Regions from separate parts of the Frankia sp. BMG5.23 genome, predicted to be linked through region 3. Evidence: riboswitches for the same ligand, from Rfam matches in the RefSeq annotation. Region 3 holds a riboswitch; each other region holds the start of a gene.
What was found. A riboswitch is a leader RNA that binds a small molecule or an ion and turns the genes downstream of it on or off. The one in region 3 is predicted to bind cyclic di-AMP.
Positions count from the first base shown of each region.

Region 1: linked by a shared signal. The riboswitch ahead of BMG523DRAFT_RS01705 (peptidoglycan-binding protein) and the one ahead of BMG523DRAFT_RS04145 (transglycosylase family protein) in region 3 are both predicted to bind cyclic di-AMP.
Region 2: linked by a shared signal. The riboswitch ahead of BMG523DRAFT_RS06225 (C40 family peptidase) and the one ahead of BMG523DRAFT_RS04145 (transglycosylase family protein) in region 3 are both predicted to bind cyclic di-AMP.

Region 1 covers NZ_JDWE01000002.1:145,917-152,088, reverse strand. Annotated here, with positions in the region: gene BMG523DRAFT_RS01715 (asparagine synthase-related protein) at 14-1,855, opposite strand; gene BMG523DRAFT_RS26125 (lasso RiPP family leader peptide-containing protein) at 1,867-1,977, opposite strand; gene BMG523DRAFT_RS01710 (AfsR/SARP family transcriptional regulator) at 2,171-3,007, opposite strand; gene BMG523DRAFT_RS01705 (peptidoglycan-binding protein) at 3,265-4,014, opposite strand; cyclic di-AMP (ydaO/yuaA leader) riboswitch at 4,506-4,704, opposite strand; gene BMG523DRAFT_RS01695 (alpha/beta hydrolase) at 5,246-5,791, opposite strand.
Region 2 covers NZ_JDWE01000008.1:142,376-148,547, reverse strand. Annotated here, with positions in the region: gene BMG523DRAFT_RS06245 (hemerythrin domain-containing protein) at 1-727, opposite strand, end outside; gene BMG523DRAFT_RS06240 (PhzF family phenazine biosynthesis protein) at 932-1,645, opposite strand; gene corA (magnesium/cobalt transporter CorA) at 1,870-3,129, shown strand; gene BMG523DRAFT_RS06230 (hypothetical protein) at 3,344-3,730, shown strand; cyclic di-AMP (ydaO/yuaA leader) riboswitch at 4,082-4,248, shown strand; gene BMG523DRAFT_RS06225 (C40 family peptidase) at 4,254-5,360, shown strand; gene BMG523DRAFT_RS06220 (PHB depolymerase family esterase) at 5,880-6,172, opposite strand, start outside.
Region 3 covers NZ_JDWE01000006.1:2,116-8,287, reverse strand. Annotated here, with positions in the region: gene BMG523DRAFT_RS04165 (hypothetical protein) at 1-36, opposite strand, end outside; gene BMG523DRAFT_RS04160 (adenylosuccinate synthase) at 216-1,499, opposite strand; gene BMG523DRAFT_RS04155 (DUF3151 domain-containing protein) at 1,591-2,025, opposite strand; gene BMG523DRAFT_RS04150 (transglycosylase family protein) at 2,111-2,830, opposite strand; cyclic di-AMP (ydaO/yuaA leader) riboswitch at 2,833-3,022, opposite strand; gene BMG523DRAFT_RS04145 (transglycosylase family protein) at 3,496-4,173, opposite strand; cyclic di-AMP (ydaO/yuaA leader) riboswitch at 4,180-4,414, opposite strand; gene fbaA (class II fructose-bisphosphate aldolase) at 5,320-6,172, opposite strand, start outside.

The DNA of each region.
Region 1 (6,172 bases), on a different contig from region 3:
CTCCTCCGGTAGCTCAGTCAGGGCCCCGCCGGCTCGCGAGCACCCGCAGCCACGCGTCCGCCGCGAACGTCGGTCGCAGCGCCTGGTGGCGATGACCAGGTACGGACGAAGATCGGCACGCCTGGCGCAGCGCGTCCGACTCGATCAGGCCGAGATCGGCCAACGGGCTGTCATCGCACAGCTTCACCAGGACGTCCTGGCTGGTGCGCAGGCCCTGATCCTCCTCGGCGGCGGTATCCGCCTTGGTCTCGCGGCGCAGGCATTCCTGCGGCACCAGCCGGCGCATGGCCTCCTGCAGTAGCGGTTTGTACTCCCACGGACCGGTGCGCTCTTCGGGCCGCACCGCCAGCACCGCCCGGACCACCCGCTCGTCGAGGAAGGGTGCGGCGAGCGGCGGGCCGACCGGATCGGCGAGCTGGTCGAACAACCGGAACACCGCCGCGCCAGCGCGGATGGCGAAGAGATCGGCGTGGCCGTCCCGGGTCTCGGCCAGCGGCCGGGCGCGCCGGACGGCCTCCGCGAACGCTCCGGCCAGCAAGTCGAGGGCCGTCGGCGTGAGCCAACCCGGGACCACAGGCGGAAAGGCCCAGTCGAGCGAGGCCAGGACGCCCGGGTGGGATCGGCCGGAACCGGCCGGACGGCGCGCGTGGCCGACCGTGGCACGGCGGGCCTGGTCGAGCGCATCGGCCATGTCGGCGAGGCAGTCCCGGTAGCCGCGCGGGCGCATCATTCGCAGGCACGCCATCCACGGCCAGCCCTCCTGCGCTCGGTGTCCGCGCAGGTCGTGCAGCGCCCGCCGGGGCCGGCGGCGCAACAACCGGGGGAGGTAGGCGGGACAGCCGTAGGCGACCTCGTCACCACCGAACCCGGTGAGGTGCACCCGCGGCCCGTACAGCGCGACCCGGTCAAGACCCGCGCGCAGCTTCGCCCGGTCGCCGATGCCGACGAACGGCCGGTCGAGCGGTTCGTCGGCGTCGGCGATGCCGTCGTAAACGAGGGGAAGCCCGGCGGCGGGCAGGATCTCGCGCGTGACGCCAGGGAGCGTGGCCGCGGCCCGCGCGGCGTCGTCGTCACCGGGATCGGGGGCGATCCCGGTGAGCGCGACCACGTCGGCGGGGCCGCGCGCGGCCAGGCAGCACACCGAGGTGGAGCTCAGTCCGCCCGACAGATCACAGCTCACTGTCCCGCCGCCGGCGACCCGCGCCGCCACGGCCTCGGCGAGAGCCGCCCGCAGGGTCGGCGCCCCCTCCGTGCGGGACCGCACCGGTGCCGGTCGACGCCACCACCGCAGGACGGTGGCCTTCTCGTCAGGGCCGACGAGAAGGTAGTGATCCGGGGGCAGCGCGTCGATCGACTCCCAGAGCACCAGGTCATCGAGCGGATGGGGCGGTGACGGGTCGAGCAGCGACAAAGCCAGCGCCGTCCGGTTCAGCGGGGCGCCCGTGAGCCGGGCAAGCACGTCGGCGCGGTCGGCGGCGACCAGGTGGCTGCCCAACCGGGCGGTGAAGACCCGCCGGGTTCCCGTCGGGCTGCCCTGGACGCGACGGTGGCTGTCGATTTCGGCGATCACGTGGTAGTCGCCGGCCACGGCGCGCGCGAGGTCGAGAGCGTGCACGTCACGGGCCGAGAGAAGCAGCCGCAGGAGCTGTCGCGCGTTGGTCGCGGCACACCCGATCAGGGCCAGCCGCGAGCGCCCGGCGACGGCACTGACCATGGCATCGTCCGGCCAGTTGCCGACGATCCACGGCCGCCCGGAGGCATACCGCAGCATGCGACGAGCCCCCGGCGGACGCACGACGGGATCACGGTCGGCCAGCACCAGAAACCAGCAGGACGGAATCGGGACCACCGCCACCCCGGCCGCCGTCACGCAAAACGCCGCCAGGAGTAGTCACGCCCCCAGCCCCAGCGGCCGTTCGTCACTGCGGCGAAGCTGCCGGCATCTTCCAGTCGCGGGGGGAGGTAGATAGCCTTCATCGTCTTCTCCTCAGCGGTTTCCGCGCGCCCTCGCCCCGGTGGCGTGCGCCCCGGTGGCGATACACGGCGGCGCCGCGCGCGTGGCCCGGGCGCCGGCCGGCTGGTCCAGCCCGTATGGTTGAAATTCCCCCGCCGGGTTCACTGGCGGTTCAGCTGACTTCCGGCGCACGACTCGGCCGGCACGGCCGTGGCATCAGGTGACCCACGAGTCCGGATTCAGTACATGCTGATGGGCACGCCGCAGTTCGACACCGGGCTCGATCCCGAGTTCGGTCACCAGCCGCCGGTAGACCGTCTGGTACTCGGCCAGTGCCTCGGCCCGCCGGCCGGTGTGTTCCAACGCAAGGATCAGCTGGGCCCAGAGACGTTCCCGGGTCGGATGTTCGACCGTGAGCGCCCGCAGGGTCGGCAGCACCCGGTCGTACTCGCCGAGGGCCAGGCGGGCGTCGATCAGGTCCTCGCACACCGCCCAGCGAGCCTCCTCCAGCCGGAGGACCTCCGCGCCCGCGATCTCCGCCGGGAGCTCGTCGAAGGCGTCCCCCCGCCACAGCGCGAGGGCGCCTTCGAAAAACCCGGCGGCGCGTTCCGGCGAGCCGGCGCGCACGGCGGCGCGGCCCTGCTCGGCGGCCGATTCGAACCGCTTAGCGTCGATCTCACCGGACGCGACGACCAGGCGGTACTCCCCCGGCCGGCTCTCGATGCGCCCGGGGCCGTTCCCCCCGGCTCCGGACGTGTCCAGGGGCGGCCGGAGGGTGTGCCGCAGCTCCGAGAGATAAGTCTTGATGTTGCCCCCGGCGGAGCGCGGCGGGGCATCCTGCCAGAGCGCGAGCCGCATCCCGTCCACACTCACCCACTGGCCGGCGTGCAGCAGCAGGGTCAGCAGCAGTATGCGCTTCTTGCGCTGGTCGATGCGGACCTGCTCGCCCGAGGATCGCCGCACCTCCAGCGGCCCCAGGACCGCGAACAGGAGACCGGCCCCGGTCACGGAGGATGCGTTCGGACTCGCCTCAGGTAGGTAGTCGTCGAGCATCGTGGCTCTCATCGATCGGGCCCCCGTTTCGGTTTTCCCGTGCGGGCCGGCTGGTCCCGTGCGGGCCGGCTGGTCCCGCCCGGGCCGGTGCCGTCTCCCGACCCGGTGCTCCCGGCCGGGTGCTGGCCCGGTGGCTGAATACCCCCACCTCACCCCGGGTAGTCATCCGGTGCGTGCGGATATCGAGCAGCGCCCTCGGGCGGGTCGGGAACACCGGCCGGCGGCAGCGGAGCCCGGTCGGCGGGCCTCGATCAGAGTCAGATCCCGAGCTTCGCCCGCGTCTGCGGTCCGACGATCCCGTCAACCACCAGACCGTGCTTCAGCTGGAAGTCCTTGACCATGTGGTTGGTCTGGTACCCGAACTTCCCATCCACGCTGATCGGGTAGCCAAGGCTGGCGAGCCTCTTCTGGATCTGGTGGACGTCGAGGCGGAACCCGAGGCCGACGGCCAGCGACGGGTAGCGGGCCGCGGGTGCCACCACGGCCGCACGCACCGGGGCAGCCAGCGAGGAGTAGGAGATGTTCGTGAACCGCACGCCGCGCGAGACGGCCGCCGCCGCCGCCTGTCCCCGGGCCAGGTAGCGGTAGTGCAGGCCGTTGGTGTAGGCGCTCCAGGCGGTGATGCCCTGGCCTTCACAGACCTTCTTCGCCGCCCAGGCGTTGACGGCCGGGTCGTAGAGGTTGCGGTTACCCACCCAGCCGGCGTGGGCCCGCATGTTGATCTGCCACAGGCCGCGCGAGTCCTCGCCGTAGGTGGCGTGGGCGTAGGGGTTGCCGCCGGACTCCGCAAGAGCCACCGCGACCCAGGTGGCCAGCGGAACGCCGCGGCAGCCGGGCAGTCCCGCGTTCGCGGCCGCGCTGGCGATCGTCACATCGGGGACCGTGGTGGCGGCCCTGGCCGGGCTCGCGGTGGCGAACATGCCGGCGCCGGCGCCGATCACACCGACGGCGGCGACAACGGCGCCCCGGGTCCGGGTGGAACGTTTCCGATGCTTTCCCTTGGCCATTTCTTTGACATCTCATTTCGGTGTCGTCGAACACAGACGGGTGATCGAGGGGAGGGATGCCGCTCGAAGGAGGGCGAGCGGAGACGACCGCGCTGGAGAAGGGCAGCACCCAGTGCCGGTCTGCCGGTGCGCCGAGAGGCCGTCCGGGGACGACCGGGGACGACCGATCGACGCGCCCTGGGGATCCCGGGGTCGATGGGCTGAACAGCACGGCAGGCGGCCGTGGTCATTCCGTTCCAGGCCTGGCGGGCCCGGTGGACGGCAGGGGTCAGCCGACCACAGACGACGAGGCCGGGTGGCTTTCAGCCGAGCTGGTGGTATGGCGCGTCAGCGCGATCGGCCGGTACGGGCACCGACCGGATGGCACGTTCTCGCGAAGACGTCAGGGCGAGAACGGCGCCCCGTATGGCGGGGACGCACCGCGGGTCGCGCCGAACGGCGTCACGGTCCAGAAGACCGGAGCCGAGCGTTCCTGAAACACAGGCAACGTCGAGTCCTTCCCGTACGCCTGCGAGGTTAGCTGTCGGGTTCGGGCCGGGAAGCCCGGCCGTTTCCGCGGCGTGCGCGTAACGGCTTAACCCCAAGGGTGGCCCGCAACGAGCCACCCGGAGGAACGTGGTTCCCCCGCTTCTGCCCAAGATCTCTCGGAGGGAGCTGCGGACCGTGGACAGAACTCGGCGTCGGCCCGGAGCTGTTGATACCCCGCAACCGTAGCGAACTACAGACCGTAGTGACAAGTACGAGTTGTGCCGAATCTGGGCGCATGTTGGTCACGATGCGTGCATAACGCTGCGATGCCGCAACTCTCGGACATCAATAGCAGCTACCGGTAGCGACGCAGATCACCCGTCACGACCGGATCTTGGCGATATGGCCGGTCTGTCGAGACGGGGACCGGTGGCCACGAGGTCCGGTAGTCACCGGGACCGCCCGGCCGTCCGGCAACCCAACCCCGGCAACCACGGCAACCACGGCAAGCGGGAAGCCTGGCCCGGGGGTCGGGTGGCGTGCGGACGGGTACGCAAACGCGAACGGCGCAGGCTTCGAGCCTGCGGCTCGAAGCCTGCGCCGTTGAAAAACGGACGATGCGGTACGGGACGGACGACTGACCCGCGGATTCGCGTGATTCGCGCCGGCACCCGCCGAGGAAACACCTGCTGAGCGGTTGGGCCTCCCGCGAAGGCACACCCCGATCGGACCGGCACGCGGGCGCGCCCGGCACCGGGCGAGATCAGTCGACCGACCGGTCCCGCTGCCGTTGCCGTGGGGCCAGCCGCGAGACACGGAGATTCTCGAGGAACAGCAGGATGTGCGCGCCGACCGCACGCCGGCCGGGGCCGGCGAGCACGCCATGCCCCCCGGGCAGCGACGCCAGCCGGGCCCGGCGCGCGGTCCGCGTCATCATGCGCGCCAGCGCAAGCGGGCTGACCTCGTCGCGCTCGGCATGGAGCAACAGGATCGGCAGGTCGGGAAGCGACCGTGGGATCGGTTGTCCCGGATCCTCGCCCGCGATCTTCCGGTACACCAGCGGCAGGTCGAGCAACACGAGGGCATCCGGCCGGACCGCTGGCGAACCGGCGCCGACCAACGCCCGCAGGGCCCCGCTGTCCGAACCCAGCAGGACGAACGGACCATCGGGGGCACGCGCCTCACCAAGGGCGAGGACGGTGTCTCTCCCATGGTCGAGAAACGTCACCTGATAGCCGTCGAGCGCGAGCCGGAAAGCTAGGCCCTCGAAATGTTCGGCGGATTCTCCACGACCGGGAAGAAGGACCACACTGGCTCTTCTCGAGTGGGTGGGATCACCACTGGGCCAGTAACGGGTTCCCGGCCCCCCCACATATCCACGGGGGCGCGGATGAAAGTATGACGACGAAACCATGGACGACACAGCATGCTCCGATCGGAAACCGTCCAGAGATGTACCCGGTACTGACCGGACATCGATACCGAGGCGGCTGGCGTCCACGCAGGCGATGACGATCTACGGACAGACCTATCGAGTGACCGTGAATCAGGAGAACGCCAGGGAGAACACCGAGAGCGAGGGAAATCCGAGGAGGCTAGTAAAGCACGTGAAGCGGCCGGGTCGGACAACCGGACGAGGCCGCTCGCAGGAAGTCAATGTGGCCACGGACGACCAGGGGGGTCATCCGAC
Region 2 (6,172 bases), on a different contig from region 3:
GGCTACCAGCGGTGGTGTCGCCCTGCGCGCCTTCCTTCCCTGACGGGGTCTCACCCGCAGCCGGCGCCGTGGGACGGCCCAGCAGGTACCAGCCCCACAGCCCGGCGGGCACCGGGGCCCGCCTCGGCGCGCCGGGCACCTCCCGGGCGTCCATCACGTCGAGCAGGTGATCCCAGTAGCCCGTCAGGCGGGCCGCCAGGCTTCCACCGAACAGCCTGCTGTGCAGAAGGTGCGGATGCGGTCGGGTCGGAGCGTGGCGCATCGCGTCGGAGAAGCGGTCGAGGAGATCCCGGCGCTCGTCGTCGGACAGCTCGGCCATCAGCTCACGCAGAAGTTCGTCCTCCAGCGTCGCATGTTCGACCATCAACGCGGCCAGATCCCGGCGCAGGTTCGCGACCGGCTCCGCGGGCCGGTTGAGGTCCCCCTGGACGTACTGTTCAATGCCGCGCATCACCGAGGAGCAGCGCCGCGCCAAGCGGCCCAGGTCCGCCACCCGCGCCCGGCCGCCCACGACCCGGCGGGCCATCTCCGGGTAGACCACCGACTCCATCGCGCTCAGGTGCGCGGAGACGGCGGCCACGGCCGCGTCGCTGGCGCGCAGCGCCTGCCGCGGGTCGGTCGACGGACCATCCACGTCACCGTGGGCACCGACGTCGCGCGAGAGCTCGATCAGACGGACGGCATCCTGATGCGCGGCCTCCACCAAGGTCACCAACGTCTCGGCCATGACCACCTCGCAGCCCATGGGCGGATACCCAGCGGAGAGCTACCGGGATCCAAAGCTACGCCTATCCGACCCGGTCCGCATCTCGGCAGCCACCACGCAGCCGTAACCCGGTACCCACAAAGGGTGCCAGTCGCCTCGCTCGGCACCTACACTCTCAGGCTTGGTCCCCCTGGTGTCCGGCCGTGGCCGCGCCGAACGGCACCGTCACCGGGCGAGGAACTCGTCGAGATCGGCGAGGAACCTCGTCTCGTCCTCGACCACCAGGCCGCCGACATCGGCGTGGCCGGGCGGACCCGGCTGCGCGAGCACAATCGAACCGGCGCCGTGCCGGATGGTGAGCCGCCGCCCGAGCATCGCGGCCAGTCGCATGGAAGCCGACCCGCAGGCCTCGTCCTCGGTGACGCCGTGCCTGCTGGCGAAGGCCCGGGCCCGCACGACCCCGCCCGGCTCATCCTCCCACGCCCAGAGCTGGGTCAGGTCCTCGGCGGGTGGACGGGGCAGGTCGAGCGCGTCGACCTGGCCCGGGTCCGCGAGCATCTCATGCCACCAGCAGGGCACGGCGGCCAGGGCGCCGCGGACCCAGACCCGGCCCTGCTCCTGCCAGCTGACCGCCTCGCCGCCGGCCGGGCGGAGGATCTCCGGATGGCCACCGAGCAGCCGACCCAACAGCCAGGCCGACCCCACCAAGGCGTGCCCCGCCATGGGCAGCTCCCCGGTGGGCGTAAAGGTGGCCAGCTCCGCCAACTCCGGGTCGTCGACGAAGACCGTGGCGGGGCAGCCCAGTCGGCGCGCGACGACGGACCGCTCCCGCGCGTCGGGCAGCAGCTTCGCGGCATCCAGCACCACGGCGAGCAGGCTGCCGCCGGCGCCCGTCTCGTCGGCGAACACCCGAAGCGTGCGTACCTCGATCCCGATCACTCGATCCTCCCTGTGACGTATCCCATGCGCCGGACGTGTATCTCACCCTTCGTGCCACACCACGCCGGCACAGTTGCCAGGCATCCGCGTCCACGGTGAAGCCCGGATCGCCTCCGGACGGCCGGCACCGACTTGTCACCATGAAGGTTCACCAGCGGGGAAGGGCGTGGGAGATGCCGACAGGTGGACCTGGACATGGATCGGCGGCAGGGAAGAAGGCAGTGATGCGGGACGACGCGGTGCCGGGCGAAAGGGTACGCGACGAGACGGTACGCGAGACCCGGGGACGCGACGTTGATGGCGCGCGCCCGGACGGCGGCGACCACGGCAGCCAGCATCCCGTTCGGGAGGTGCTGGGGGACGCCCTGGAGCAGGCGTCGGCCAACGCCCATAAGCTCGCCGGCGCGCTGACCCGTCCGGTCTCCCTGGTCCGGGTGGGTCGCAAACGACGCGGGGCGCCCCGCTCCGAGCTACCGCGGACACCGGACGGGCGCGTCATGGCCTGCGGCGTGTACAGCCATGGCCGGCGGGTCACCATGGACATCGACCAGGCCGACGCGCTGCGGTTGGCGCGGTCCGAACGCAACGGGTTCGCCTGGCTCGGCCTGTTCGAGCCGAGCTACGAGCAGCTCACCGCGATCGCCGAGGAGTACAGGCTGGACAAGCTCGCGGTGGAGGACGCGGTCACCGGCCACCAGCGCCCCAAGCTCGAGCAATACGAGAACCACCTGTTCATGGTGCTCAAGACGACCAGTTACGTGGAGCACACCCAGGTAACGGGCACCTCCGAGGTAGTCACCACCGGCGAAATCATGATCTTCCTCGGCGAGGACTTCGTCGTGACCGTGCGGCACGGCAGGCACGGGGAGATGACGAAGCTGCGCGGCCGGCTGGAGGCCAACCCGGAGATGCTCCGGCACGGCCCGACGGCCGTGCTGCACGCCATCTGCGACAGCATTGTGGACGACTACGTCCGCACCGTGGAAAGCATCCAGGCCGACGTCGACCAGATCGAGACGGGCGTCTTCCACCGGGATCAGAAGCCGTCGACGGAAAGCGCCTACCAGATGAAACGCGAGCTTCTGGAGCTCAAGCACGCGGTGCTGCCGCTCGCGGGCCCGTTGCGTACCCTCACCATGGACGCCCCCACGATGGTCGACGTGGCGATGCGCCGTTACTTCCGGGACGTCGCCGACCACCTCGAGCAGGTCAGCGAGCGAATAGCTCACTTCGACGAGCTGCTTTCCTCCGTGCTCCAGGCGACGCTGACGCAGGTGACGATCGCGCAGAACGAGGACATGCGACGGATCAGTGCCTGGGTGGCGATCGGCGCCGTCCCGACCGCCGTCGCCGGGATCTACGGCATGAACTTCGACCACATGCCGGAGCTTCGTCAGACGTGGGGCTACCCGGCCGTCCTGGCCGTCATTACGACGATCTGTCTGTTTCTCTACCGTGCGTTCAAGCGCAACGGCTGGCTCTGACACCGACCTGCATGCTATGCGCGCATAGACCACGACAATGACGGCAGATCCATAGTCCCTTTTTACTATAAGTTGGCTGACGCGACGTATCCGTACGATGGGTTACCCCTGGCCCGCCACGTCGGTTACCGTTACCAACCGTGTCGGAGCAACCGGGTCTCGCGCCAGCCGCTCGGCGCGGTCCCCGCCGACCCCCCACCCCTCGGGGGACTCCATGACCTCGCCTGACCCCAAGAGTCGTAAAACGGCCATCCTGCCCGATCGGGGCGATCTCATCGCGGAGCTCGCCGGCCGGCTGGAGGCCCTCGACGCGCTCCTCAACCGGCTGGAGGATGCCGAGCGGCAGGCCGCCGACGCCAGCGAGCATCTCATCCGGACCCGCCGGTGGCAGGAGGACACGGTCCGGACCATCCAGGAGGAGCGGGCTCGGATGCGCCAGCGCCAGCACGCCCTCGACGAGCTCGCCGACCACGCCCGCGCCGCGGTCGAGGCGCTGGCGCACCACCGCTCGCTGCCCCGTGAGGTCCACGAGCTCGCGGTCGAGCTCCAAGTGCTCGATGCGGCGGGATTCCTCACCCGCCGCGGCTCCCGGTCCCGCTGAGGGGGGTGCACACCCGGCCTCACCCGTCGACTACTTTAAGTAGTCAAAATCGCCCACGGGCCGCGGGAGGGCTACCCGCCCGCCCGCCTCTCACCCGGACCGGCCGCCGCCGCGGACCCCACACGCAACGAAAAACCAGCAGGACAAACGGGGCGCGAAGGGCCTTAGGGCCGCCCGGTCAGCCCGGCCGACCGCGCGGGCCGCCGACGCCGCGCGACGGGAACTTCAACGCGCACTCGCTGTAGTTGGGAAGGACTAGTGTTTACCCACCCCATCCAAGTGGACTAGTCTCACGCCGACGTCACGACAACACCGGGCCGAACGCCGAGTCCTGCCCCCGGCCCCGGTGTCCCCTCCGAGTCGTCATCAGGGGCAGGAGCGGGGGACCCACCTCCACCGGCCGGCGCCGATCCGCGGTGTCGACCTAGGGGTGAAGCTCGACGCGTGAAGGTCACGCGAGAGCCGGGCAGCCCAGCCCGAACCCGACAGCTCACTTCGCAGGCGCACGGGAAGGAATACACCGTTGTCCGCGCAAAGCGTGCAGCTCGACGAAGAAACGCGAGGCGCCGGTCGCGGCCGTCACCGCGCACCCTCCGCGCCCCCGGCCGCCCGCAGCCGGGCCCGGGCCCGCGCCTTCGCCGCCGTGACCACCGGGACCGTCGCGGTCTCCGGAGTGGCTCTCGCCGGCTGCGCCACCGACATCAACGCCGACGCCGCGAAGGACGAGCAGCCGAACACCGCTCCGATCACCCTCGCCGCGCAGATCGGCTCCCAGGCCGCCCTGGGGGGCAGCATCGCCGCCGCGGCGGTCAGCACCCACGGCTCCACCTCCCTGCTCGGCTCGACGGGCGGTGTCGACGCCCCGCCCCTGGCCGGCAAGGTTCAGGTCGGTCTCCGGGTGACCAACCCCGACGTGAGCGTCAGCGCGGACCAGCCGATCGACATCGGCTTCTCGCTCTACAACGAGCAGACCCACGAACCGCTGGCGAACCAGCTGGTCAAGGTGCAGGTGAAGCTCCCCACCGGGTGGGCCACCTTCAAGCACCTTTACACCAACGCCCAGGGCTACGCCTCCTACACGGCCCGGGTGCTCACCACCACGAATGTCACCGCGGTCTTCGACGGCACGGACGCCCTGCAGTCCGCCCGCTCGGCGAACGACGCCACCCTGCGCGTACGGCCGGCGCCCACCCCCCGGCTCGTCCGCAACGCCGCCTGGTCGGATCTCCTCACGACAGGGGACGCCGCGGACCAGGCGTCGGTTCCGGTCCCGTCGAGCTCCCTCGGGGAGAAGGCCGTCTACCTGGCCTCCCTGCAGGCCGGCAAGCCCTACGTCTACGGTGCGGAGGGCCCGAGCTCGTTCGACTGCTCCGGCCTCATCCAGTACATCTTCAAGCAGCTCGGCAGGAGCGTGCCGCGGACGACCGACGCCCAGTTCGCCGCCGCCACCCGGGTGTCGCAGTACAACAAACAGCCCGGCGACCTGATCTTCTTCGGGACACCCGGGAACATTTACCACGTCGGCATCTACGCGGGCGACGGCATGATGTGGGCGGCGCCGCACACCGGCGACGTCGTGTCGCTCAAGAAGATCTATACCACCTCCTACTACGTCGGTCGGATCCTCTAGCGGCCGGTCGGAGCCGGCGCACCGCCCTCATGCCGACGCAACGGCTCACCCGGCTCCGGTGGATCGCCTTCGCGGCTGGGGCGCGGACCACACGAGCCCTGCCAGTCCACGAGCGGCCGGCTACCGAGCCCCTCTCCAGGCGCCGACCCGAAGCCGTGGAAGCCGGACCCGGGACTCCCACCCACCGGCGAAGCCGCGGACAGACCAGCAAGCGGGCCCTGTCACCGCCCGACAACCCGCCTATGTGGTTCCTTTCCAGCTCTCCGGACGGGCCCTCCTTCCGGTGGGACGGACGTCAGATCTCCCCCCCATCTGACGTCCGTCCGGCCGGAAGGCCCCCGATTCCGCCGGCCTTCCCTCGGATTCCCCCCCCATCCGCACGGGAAGGCCGGCGGGCCTCGGGCCCCGGCCGACCAGGTCCGCCGATGCCGCTACCCCCCTCCCGGCGGCATCGGCGGACTTCAGCCCTCGGTCTCTGCCCGGTGCGGAAACCGCCCGGCCCGCTCGCGGGCGCCGCGGTCAGGCCCCCAGCCGGTGACCAGACGAGAACTTCCACAGGGTCTCGCTGACCTTCCGGTCCCAGGAGGCCTCCGGGGCCCGGCCCTCCGGGACACGGTCCTGGCAGGTCGGCCCGGGCTCCGGGTCGAACTGCCCGACGACGCCGACCGCGGCGAACTCCGGCTTACCCGGGGCGCAGGCGGCGGTCAGGGCCAGCCGGGCACCCTCGCCGATCCCCCACACGTAGACCCGGTTCGGATCCACCTTGGTCCGTTTCGTGGAGACGAAGCGGACCACGTCGCGCAGATAGCGCA
Region 3 (6,172 bases):
CGGTTCCGGCAGCGACAGCGGTGTCCGCCCGGGGATGGAAGGATCGTCATCCGACGGCCGGGACCTGACAACGGCCACCGCCACCACCCCCGGACGTCATTGCTTTGCGTGACCGCCTAAGCGTCGACGGTAATGCTTCCGGGTGCAACCGGAACCGACCGGATCTCGGCCCGCGCCGGGCGGGATCAGATCAGGTCCGTTCCGGACCAGTCGTTTCAGACCAGGTCATTGATGACGAGCGTCTGGTCCCGCCCGGGACCGACGCCGACCGCCGACACCGGGGCGCCGGAGAACTCCTCCAACGCCCTGATGTAGTCCTTCGCGGCGCCGGGCAGGTCGGCGAACGACCGGACGTCGGAGATGTCCTCGTGCCAGCCGGGCAGGTCGGTGTAGATCGGCTTGGCGTGGTGGAACTCGGTCTGGGTCATGGGCATCTCGTCAACCCGTTCGCCGCCGAGGTCGTAGCCGACGCAGATGGGCACCCGGTCGAAGCCCGACAGGACGTCCAGTTTGGTGAGGAAAAGGTCGGTCAGGCCGTTGACCCGCACCGCGTAGCGGGCGATTACGGCGTCGAACCAGCCGGTGCGCCGCGCCCGGCCGGTCGTCACGCCGAACTCCCCGCCGATGCGGCGCAGCTCCTCTCCGACCTTGTCGTCCAGTTCGGTGGGGAAGGGGCCGGCGCCGACCCGGGTCGTGTAGGCCTTGATGATGCCGATCACCCGACTGATCCTCGTCGGGCCGATGCCGGCGCCGGTGGCCGCGTAGCCGGCGGTCGGGTTCGATGACGTGACGAACGGGTAGGTGCCGTGGTCGACGTCGAGGAGGGTGCCCTGGGAGCCTTCGAGCAGCACGACCTTGCCCGCGCGCAGCGCCCGGTCGAGGATCAGACCGGTGTCGGCGATGTGGGGTTGCAGGCGTTTCGCGTAGTCGGCGTACTCCTCGACCACCTCGTCGAGCTCGATCCGGCGCCGGTTGTAGACCTTGGCCAGGACCTGGTTCTTCTCCCGTAGCACCAGTTCGAGCTTCTTGTGGAAGATGCCCGGGTCGAGGAGATCCTGCACTCTGATGCCCGTACGGGCAACCTTGTCGCCGTAGGTGGGACCGATGCCGCGACCGGTGGTACCGATCCGCGCCTTGCCCAGGTAACGCTCGATGACCCGGTCCAGCGCCCGGTGATGGGGCATGATCAGATGGGCGTTCGCGCTGATCAGGAGCCGGGAGACGTCGATGCCGCGGGCGGTGAGCCCGTCCATCTCGGCCAGCAGCACGCCCGGGTCGATGACGACCCCGTTGCCGATCACGGGAACGCAGTCGGCCCGCAGCATGCCACTGGGAATCAGGTGGAGCGCGTAACTCTCCGCCCCGATGACCACGGTGTGGCCGGCGTTGTTGCCACCCTGGTACCGGACGACGTAATCGACGGCGCCGCCCAGGAGGTCGGTCGCCTTTCCTTTTCCCTCGTCGCCCCACTGGGCACCGATGAGGACAAGAGCAGGCACCGGGCGAGGTTACTAGGGATGGCGGGGTCGTGGGGCCGGCTGCGGCATCCTCGCTGGTCTCCACCACCGACGCGGCCTGATGAACTCACTGTCAGGTGAAGCCGAGCTCACTGGCAGCGACGGAATCGCTGTCGGCCAGGAACGTCCGGCAGCGGGTGGCCTCCTCGGCCTCCCCGATGGCCGCGGCCGCCCGACCGAGAGCGGCGAGCGAACGCAGGAACCCGCGGTTGGGTTCGTGTGACCAGGGGATCGGCCCGTTGCCCTTCCAGCCCGAGCGGCGCAGGGCGTCGAGGCCGCGGTGATAGCCCGTGCGGGCGTAGGCATAGGCCTCGACGGGTCGTCCGCCGGTGAGCGCGAGCTCGGCGAGCGCGGCCCAAGGCACGCTGAACGCGGGCAGCCGGGCGGCGACGGCATCCGGCGGATCACCGGCGACCAGCGCATCGGTCGCGGCCGCGTCGGAGGGCAGGAGCGTCGGCGGCGGACCGGAGAGCAGGTTGGGCTTTCCCGAGGTGGACGGCGTCGTCATGAGTGCATCCTGCCCGACGACCGGCCGCACACGTCATGGAGGTCACCCCGGACGCGCTTGCCCTGCGCGCACGGTGACCGGTCGGTCAGGCCCTGACGCTGACGTTCCACAGATTCTGGCCGACGACCCCGGGTTGACCGTCGCTCACCCGGGTGAGGTACGAGTACAGCGCGGCGATGCCCTGCGACTGCGGTCCGAACTTGCCGTCGACGGTGAGTACGAAGCCCTTCTGACGCATCCTGTCCTGCCAGACGAAGGCGTCCGGGCGAACGTCGTCGCTGAGGGACGCGTCGAGGACCGTGCCCCTGAACGAGCCGTCCCCCATCTCCCGGCGGGCCCGGTCCAGCGTCATGGGGGGTTCCACCGGGGTGATGGCCTGCTGGATGACGTCACCGGAGCCGCCCGGGACACTGGCCGGGCCGTTGTTGGTCAGGCCCATCTTGACCGAGCAGGACGGCCATGGCTGCCAGCCCCGCTGGTTGTAGAGCTTCGCGGCCGCCTCGTCCTGCGTGGCGGGCGATGCCTGGTACGGGCGGCCGGAGTACCCGAGCCCGTGCCAGGTCTGGTCGTCGAACTGGTAGGCACCGGAGAAGCCGTTGCCGGTGTTGACCGCGTAGTTGCCGCCGGACTCGCATTGGCGGAGCTTGGCGAAGTCGTCGGAGGTGGCCGCGCCCGCCGGAGCCGCGGTGACCGCGAGGCCGCTGCCGACGATGGCCGTGACCGCGCCGGTGGTGCGCAGGATGCGACCGGCGGGCGATGGGGCCTGCGGTGCTCGATGTCTGCCGCCACGACGCCCAGAGGGCATGTCAGTCCAATCCCGTCGCCTGCGGGGTGAGCTGTCGGGTGCGGGCTGGGATGGCCCGGCCGGAGGATCCGACCCCGGGTGGGAACCGCTCTCCACCATGGGCCGGGACGCACCGGCTTTACCCCAAGGACGCCGCTTGCGGCGCCCGAAATGTGGGTCCCCCACTCCTGCCCGCTGCGGTCGATGTTCGTTCCGGCCGCTCGTACGGGGGCAGGACTCGGCGTCCGTCCGGGCGGCCTCGCCGACGAGGCGAGTGAGCGGCACTCTAGCGAGAACCGCTCATGGAGCGCAAACCGGGGTGGTCCGGAGTAACCAGTGAGGATCGCGCGAATCGTGCCACTTCCATACAGGTTCCGCAGGTGGCTCGCTGGTCCTGCTGTTCCTCGTCGGCCTTGCCGAAGATCGGCTCTGCCGAAGATCGGCCCTGCCGGAGGCCGGTCAGGGTGCGGTCCTGGTGATGCTGGTGGTGGGTTGTACGGGCCGGCCCGTACGGGCCGTCAACCGGAGATCGTCCGGAGACAGGTCGGGCCAGCCCGTCGTCGAGGTGAGATCCCCTGACCGGTGTCGCCGGGGTGGGATGTCCGGTTCCCGCGGCGGTCGTCCCTCCGCCACGGGGGCGGAGCGAATGGATCAGCTGATGGAGCTGATGGGGCTGATGGGGAGGATCAGCGGAAGGTGGCCCGCCAGGTCGCCGGGCCGACGATGCCGTCGACGGCGAGTCCCTTGGCGGCCTGCAGGGCGCGGGCGACTGCGGCGGAGCGTGGTCCGTAGCGGCCGTCGATCGTGATCGGATAGCCCAGATGGTTGACGCGGGCCTGCCAGGCCCGCACGTCGTCACGTACCTGCCTGGCCAGTGCGGTCGTCAGGTTACGGGTGAATACGGGGGTGCTCATGGAGATGGGGCTGACCGTCAGCTCGCGGCGTTCCGTCGTGCGCGAGGCCTGGCCCGAGGAGCTCGACGAGCCGCCCGCGAGCTGGTCGGCGCCCATCCCGCGGCCACAGGCCGGCCACTGGCCGAAGCCGGACCGTCGGGCGAGCTTGAGCGCGGCCTCGTCCTGGACGGCCGGGGAAGCCTGGTGCGGCAGACCGCCGTAGCCGAGGCTGTGCCAAGTGCTGGCGGAGAACTGGTAAGCGCCGTAGTACGCGTTGCCGGTGTTGGTCGTGTAGTCACCGCCGGACTCGCACTGCCGCAGGCCCGTCCAGGTGGTGGCCGCATCGGCCGGCTGGCTGAGCGCGAAGGTGCCGCCCACCGCCGCCGCGAGTACTGGTGCGACCACGAGGGCCCGGGCCCGGCTGCGGGTACCGGCGCGGCATTGTCGGCCACTGATACGTGCGTCGGACATGTCTTGTGGTCCTTCCCCACGCCTGCGAGGTGAGCTGTCGGATTCGGGCTGGGAACTGCCCGGCCGTGCCAGGGATCCCTGGAGACGGAAGCCGCACCGGAAATACCTTTCCGGGTGGTCGTCGCACATGGCTTCACCCCGAGAGCATCGAATCCTTTCGATACTCGGAGATGGGTCCCCCGTTCCTGCCGCCCGGTTCGAGAAATCGTCGGCCAGGGGCAGGATTCGGCGTGCCGCCCGACGAATGCCCGACGTTGTTGCCGGGCACGGCGAAAACCATAACCACGCCGCCCGGCGAGTCGCCAAGCATTGAATAGGGTGCGTGAAAAAGAGCACACTCGGCGCGCCTGCTTGAGTAGGAACTGGCGGCCTGGTATCGCGCGTGCGCGCCCGCTCATCAACCTGGCGGTACGGCGTGCGGAGGCATTTGTGCTCGGCCGATCACCCTGTTTGCCGATGGTCGACGATGAGCGGAGAGTCCCACATCAGGCCAGATGCGTGACATGTCGACAAAGGCGTGACGGCCCTGCTACGAGATCGACGCGAGTGATCGGCCTGATACTACGCTTCGTCCATTGAAGCCTGTTTTTGTGAGAAAAACAACGGAAATCGGGCGGTAACTTGCGGCGTTGTGATTTTTGCACACGGCGGATTCAATCGGACACCGACTGTGAAAAGCGCCCGTCGGATCACCACAGTGGGCGAAGGGGTTCCCTGGGGGTGGGGCGGTAGGTGAACGGTTACCGAAGGTCCGGTGCGTGTCCGCTCATTTGGCCGAAACCTGCTGGTTGCCGGCGGGGGCGGCGTTACGCGAGGAGCGGGATGCCGCGCCCGCTAAACAGTGGTCCCCCAGCCGTCGGAGCGACCGGGGGACCGCGCGGGCCGGCATAGTACGGGAAATCGGCGGGTCGTGCATCGGACCGGGGCGGGTCGGATGTCCGCCGCGTGCCGGTCGTTCCGTCCGCCGGAAATGATGGAGAGGGTCGGACCGAGGGGTCCGGAGAATGTCCTCGGACGAGCGGCGGCGGTTGCTCGGTTGCCCGTTCGCGGCCGGCGGCTATCTGTCCGCTTGTCCGCCGGCCGGCGGACAAGCGGCCGGTATCCGACGAACCGATCCCGCCAGCCGGCGTGCGCTCCTGGGCCCGACTATGCCCGCCCGAGGCTGGTGCCGGCGGAACGGAGGTCCTCACACGCCTGGGCGACGCGGGCCGCCATGCTGCTCTCCGCGAGCTTTCCGTAGGTACGCGGGTCGTACGCCTTCTTCACGCCGACCTCACCGTCCACCTTGAGAACGCCGTCATAGTTTTTGAACACGTGGTCCACGATGGGGCGGGTGAATGCGTACTGGGTGTCCGTGTCCACGTTCATCTTGACCACCCCGTAGTCGAGGGTCTCGCGGATTTCGGTGAGAGCCGACCCGCTACCGCCGTGAAAGACGAGGTTGAACGGCTTCGCGCCGGCTGGCAGCCCGAGCTTCCTGGCGACGTACTCCTGTCCTTCGTGCAGAATCGTCGGGCGTAGCTTGACGTTTCCGGGCTTGTACACACCGTGCACGTTGCCGAAGGTGGCGGCGAGCAGGTAGCGCCCCTTCGCGCCGGTGCCGAGCACCTCGGCCGTCCGCCACATGTCCTCCGGCGTCGTGTAGAGCTTCTCGTCGATCGCGCCGACGACGCCGTCCTCCTCGCCGCCGACGACCCCGATCTCGACCTCGAGAACGATCTTCGCGGCGGCGGCGTCCGCGAGTAGTTCTTCGGCGATCTTGAGGTTCTCCTCGAGGGGGACCGCCGAGCCGTCCCACATGTGCGACTGGAAGAGCGGCTCGCGTCCCTGGGCCACCCGATTCTTCGAGATCGCGATCAAGGGGCGGATGTAGGTGTCAAGCTTGTCGGCCGGGCAGTGGTCGGTGTGCAGGGCGATGTTGACCGGATACGCCTTCGCGACGTGGTGGGCGAACTCGGCCAGTGCCTCCGCGCCGAGGACCATGTTCTTCACCGTCGAG